One region of the Stenotrophomonas sp. YJH_SMC_4 genome, then DNA from elsewhere that is predicted to be linked to it. Evidence: riboswitches for the same ligand, from Rfam matches in the RefSeq annotation. Region 1 holds a riboswitch; the other holds the start of a gene.
What was found. Region 1 has a riboswitch for glycine ahead of AC5P9F_RS04030 (trimeric intracellular cation channel family protein). Riboswitches for the same ligand answer to the same signal wherever they lie in the genome.
Positions count from the first base shown of each region.

Region 1 (2,383 bases):
GTGAACAGCGCATCGTCGGTGTGATGATCGAGAGCCATCTGGTCGGTGGTCGCCAGGAACTGGTGGAAGGCCAACCGCTGGTCTACGGGCAGAGCATCACCGATGGCTGCATCGACTGGGACACCACCGTGACGGTGCTGGAGCGACTGGCCGCGGCCGTGCGCGCCCGTCGCGACGTGAAGGTGTCCGAAGCCGCTTGAGTGCGGCACGTGTGTGGATGGCGGCCAGCGCCTGCGGGGGTGCGGCCGCGATCAGGGCCGGTCGGAGTTGGAGACCGGCCCATCTGCACCGGCGATGCGCCTGGCGCTGCGCATGAGCGACAGCGCCAGGTACATCGCCGGGGTGGTGCGGATTCCGCCGCGCGAACCTCAATGCACTTCGTCGTGGTACACGAACTTCGGCATTTCCCAGCGGTAGTGGATCGCCAGCAGGCGCAGCGCGAAGCCGCCGCCGAGGCAGCACAGGATCGCGGTGGCGTCGGCCACGCCCCAGTGCAGCAGCAACAGGTAGGCCGCGCCGGTCAGCAGCGCGATGATCGCGTACAGCTCCTTCTGGAAGATCAGCGGCACCTCGTTGCAGAGGATGTCGCGCAGCACGCCGCCGAACGCGCCGGTCAGCATGCCGGCGATCAGCACGATCGGCATCGCATGGCCGGCTTCGCGCGCAATCGAGCAGCCGATCAGGGTGAAGGCGATCAGGCCCAGGCCATCGAGCACCAGGAAGGTGCGACGGAAGTGGTGCATCCAGCGCGCCACCCAGGTGGCGATCAGCGCCGCGCACACGGTGAAGCCCAGGTACTCGGGATGCTTCACCCAGCCCAGCGGGTAGTGGCCGAGCAGGATGTCGCGCAGTGAACCACCGCCGAGTGCGGTGACGCAGGCGATCATGACCACGCCGAACAGGTCCATGCGGCGGCGGCCGGCAGAAAGTGCGCCGGTCATGGCTTCGGCGGAAATGGCGATCAGGTAGATGATGGACAGCAGCATGGGACAGGCTCCGGGCGCGGTGGGGCCGGCCATGCGCGACTACCGCCACTGCCTGCGCAATGACGGGATGACGATGACCGGTGCCGCTCCCGCTGTCCTTTTGCCTGAGAGTTCAGCGGCATGGGCCGCGTGCCCCTTCGGCGGATCGTCCCGGGCGTGCCCGGTGACCTCTCTCCAGCTCGGCGAGTCGAATGCATGGTTGGTGGGATTCCAGCCCACCGGCCTGAGCGATCATGGGAGCCTGCGCCTTCGGCGGGCGCCGGCGCGGCGCCTCTCTCCTGCATTCGGGCGCCAGTATATCCGCTGTAGTGCAGCACGGCATAATCCGGGCATGGCCCCGTCCCTCCGCCCGTGGTTCCTGTACCTGCTCGAATGCCGCGATGGCAGCTATTACGCCGGCATCAGCACCGACGTGGAAGCGCGCTTCGCCGCCCACCAGGCCGGCAAGGGCGCGCGCTACACCCGGGCCCGGCCACCGCTGCGGGTGCTGGCCGTGCGCGAGTACCCGGACCGGGCCGCCGCGTCACGGGCCGAGTGGCAACTCAAGCAGCAGCCGCGCGAACGCAAGCTGGCCTGGCTGCAGGCGCCGGATCCCGCGCTTCTGTAGAGCCGAGCCCACGCTCGGCTGTTGTTGCTGCTGCCTGATGGTGAAGCCGAGCATGGACCCGGCTCTACAGTAGATCCACGCCATGCGTGGATGGGCGCTTCCAGTCATGCCATGATCGCCACACCCATCGACACATGGATCCGTCCGATGAAGAACTGCGGGATACTGCTGTTGACTGCCTGCGCGGCCCTTCTGGCCTGCACCCAAGCACCGTCGCCACCGCCACTGCAGCATGGGCAGATCGGCACCGCTGCTGAGCTGGCTGCGTATGGCCCGAGGACACCCGAACCGATCCACCTGCGTCGTGACCGGGTCCCTCCCGATCTGGTCGATCTGATCCCGTTCGCGGAAAAGTGGGGGATCGGCGATGACGTGCTTCGCAATGAAATGCGGGAGCGCGCCACTGACGCGGAAAAGCAGGCATTGACGGATGCGCTGGCGGGGCGCCATGCGCGCATCACCGCCTGGTTGGACAGCTTCCCGCAGGGGCAGCCCATGTCTGAAGAAGCCGCTGCGTTCATGTACATGCAGCTGGGCACCGACGAAATGGGCCTGATGCCGTAGATCCACGCCATGCGTGGATGCGGCTTGCATATGCCATGATCGCCCAGCCCTCAGCGCTGGAGACCCGGATGTCCACCGTCGCCCTGTTGTTCGCTCTCTCCGCGTCAACCAGTCCCGCTGCCGACCCGGCCACCCTCGCGGCCATCGAAGCCACCTGCCATGACTACGTCGACGGCCAGCTGGAGGCCGACCCGTTGTGGTACCCGAAACCGAAGGCGAAGTGAGC
Region 1 covers NZ_JCAFUR010000002.1:113,280-115,662, forward strand. The annotation lists gene AC5P9F_RS04025 (3-deoxy-7-phosphoheptulonate synthase) at 1-200, shown strand, start outside; gene AC5P9F_RS04030 (trimeric intracellular cation channel family protein) at 369-986, opposite strand; glycine riboswitch at 1,071-1,174, opposite strand; glycine riboswitch at 1,188-1,277, opposite strand; gene AC5P9F_RS04035 (GIY-YIG nuclease family protein) at 1,318-1,593, shown strand; gene AC5P9F_RS04040 (hypothetical protein) at 1,615-2,157, shown strand; partial or broken gene AC5P9F_RS04045 (nuclear transport factor 2 family protein) at 2,226-2,351, shown strand.

Region 2 (2,383 bases), on a different contig from region 1:
CACCGACCTGCACGCCGGCATTGCGCAGCGCTGCGGCCAGGATCGAGGCCAGGCGGTGCGTGCGGCGGGCAATGCGGGTCAGGCCTTCCGGGCCGTGGTAAACGGCGTACATCGAGGCCATCACCGCCAGCAGCACCTGCGCGGTACAGATGTTGGAGGTGGCCTTCTCGCGGCGGATGTGCTGTTCGCGGGTCTGCAGGGTCAGGCGGTAGGCCGGGTTGCCCTGGGCATCGATCGAAACGCCGATCAGGCGGCCCGGCATCGAGCGCTTGTAGGCGTCACGGCAGGCCATGAAGGCGGCGTGCGGGCCACCGAAGCCGAACGGCACGCCGAAACGCTGGCTGTTGCCGACCACGATGTCCGCGCCCCATTCGCCCGGGGCAGCCAGCAGGGTCAGGGCCAGCAGGTCGGTGGCCACGGCCACCAGGCCGCCGCGTGCGTGCACGGCATCGACCAGCGCCTTGTAGTCGCCGACCTGGCCGAAGGTGTCCGGATACTGCAGCAGCAGGCCGAACGCTTCTGCTTCCAGTGCTTCGGCCGGGGTGCCGACGCGCAGCACGATGCCCATGGGCTCGGCGCGGGTACGCAGCAGTTCCAGGGTCTGCGGGTGCACGGCGTCGTGCACGAAGAAGGTGTCCGACTTCGACTTGGCCGAACGCTTGGCCAGAGTCATCGCTTCGGCGGCGGCGGTGGCTTCGTCCAGCAGCGAGGCGTTGGCGATTTCCATGCCGGTCAGGTCGGCGCACAGGGTCTGGAAGTTGATCAGCGCTTCCATGCGGCCCTGCGAGATTTCCGCCTGGTACGGGGTATAGGCGGTGTACCACGCCGGGTTTTCCAGGATGTTGCGCAGGATCACGTTCGGCGTGTGGGTACCGTAGTAACCCTGGCCGATGAAGCTGCGCAGCACGGTGTTCTTGTCGGCGATCGCACGGATCTTCGCCAGTGCCTGCACTTCGGTCATCGACTCCGGCAGTGCCAGCGGTGCCGGCGACTTGATCTTGGCCGGCACGATGGCGTCGGTCATCGCATCCAGCGACGCGTGGCCGACGACGTCGAGCATCTGCGCGATCTCGGCGTCGTTGGGGCCGATGTGGCGCTCGACGAACGCGTTGTGGTGCTCGAGCTCACGCAGGGAAGGGGTGTTCTGGGACATGGCGAAGGATCCGTCAGGAAAGGGCACACGCACGGGCACAAGCCGCCGGTCGGCGGTCTGCGGGGCGCCCCTCTGTCCTTTTGCCTGAGAGTTTAAAAGCTCGGCGGACCGCAGCTTCGTGCCCCTTCGGCGCCGGATCGAACCGGTCTCTCCAGAGTTGTGTTACGGGTGGTATCGGGCCTGAGCGATTACGGGCGTTGCGCCTTCGGCAGCGGTGTTCCGCTTCTCCCACCGTGTTGCCCGCCGATTATAGCCCGTTGCGGGCGCGGCGGCCGCTTTCGGACCTGGAGGCCGCGCCTGAATGGCCGATGGCCCGTCCGTGCATTTCGTGCACTGCTGCATGGCATCAGGCGCAATCCCCACCTATGATGGGCGGATACCCGAATTCATCTGGCGCCGTCCCTGCTGCAGGGGACCGGCGCCCGCCGTGCGTGCCGCGCATGGCCCTGCCGGACGCCTTTCCCATGACCGCCGCTGTTGCTCCCTCCACCCGCCGCATGGCCCTGCTGCTCGCCGGCTTGGCCATGTTCGGTCCGTTCTCGATCGACACCATCTTCCCGGCGTTCCCGCAGCTGGCCCAGCGCCTGGCGGTGGACGAGGTGGCGGTGCAGCAGACCATCAGCGTGTACCTGCTGTTCTACGGCCTGATGAGCCTTGCGCACGGCCCGCTGTCCGACGCCTGGGGCCGCAAGCGGGTGATCCTCGGTGGCCTGGTGGTGTTCGTCGGCGCTTCGGTCGGCTGCGCGCTGTCCACCGACCTGACCACGCTGCTGGCGTTCCGTGCGCTGCAGGGCCTGTCAGCAGGCGTCGGCATGATCGTCGGCCGCGCGGTGATCCGCGACCTGTACCACGGACACGACGCGCAGCGCCTGATGAGCCAGGTATCGATGCTGTTCGGCATCGCTCCGGCCATCGCACCGATCATCGGCGGCTGGATCCTGCTCAGCGGCGCCGGCTGGCCACTGATTTTCTGGTTCCTGGTGGTGTTTGCGCTGCTCCTGCTGGCGGCCACTGCACGCTACCTGCCGGAAACCCATCCGGTGGAGGCACGGGTGCCGTTGTCGCCGCGCGTGCTGCTGCGTGATTACGTGCGCATCGGTTTCAACCCGCGGTTCCTGCGCCTGGCGCTGGCCGGCAGCATCGGTTTCGGCGGCATTTTCCTGTACATCTCCTCGGCGCCGGTGTTCGTGATGCAGCACCTGCATCTGGGCGAGGGTGGTTTTGCCTGGC
Region 2 covers NZ_JCAFUR010000021.1:45,622-48,004, forward strand. The annotation lists gene gcvP (aminomethyl-transferring glycine dehydrogenase) at 1-1,153, opposite strand, end outside; glycine riboswitch at 1,216-1,318, opposite strand; gene AC5P9F_RS18405 (multidrug effflux MFS transporter) at 1,618-2,383, shown strand, end outside.
Region 2: another riboswitch for glycine. It lies ahead of gcvP (aminomethyl-transferring glycine dehydrogenase); the one in region 1 lies ahead of AC5P9F_RS04030 (trimeric intracellular cation channel family protein).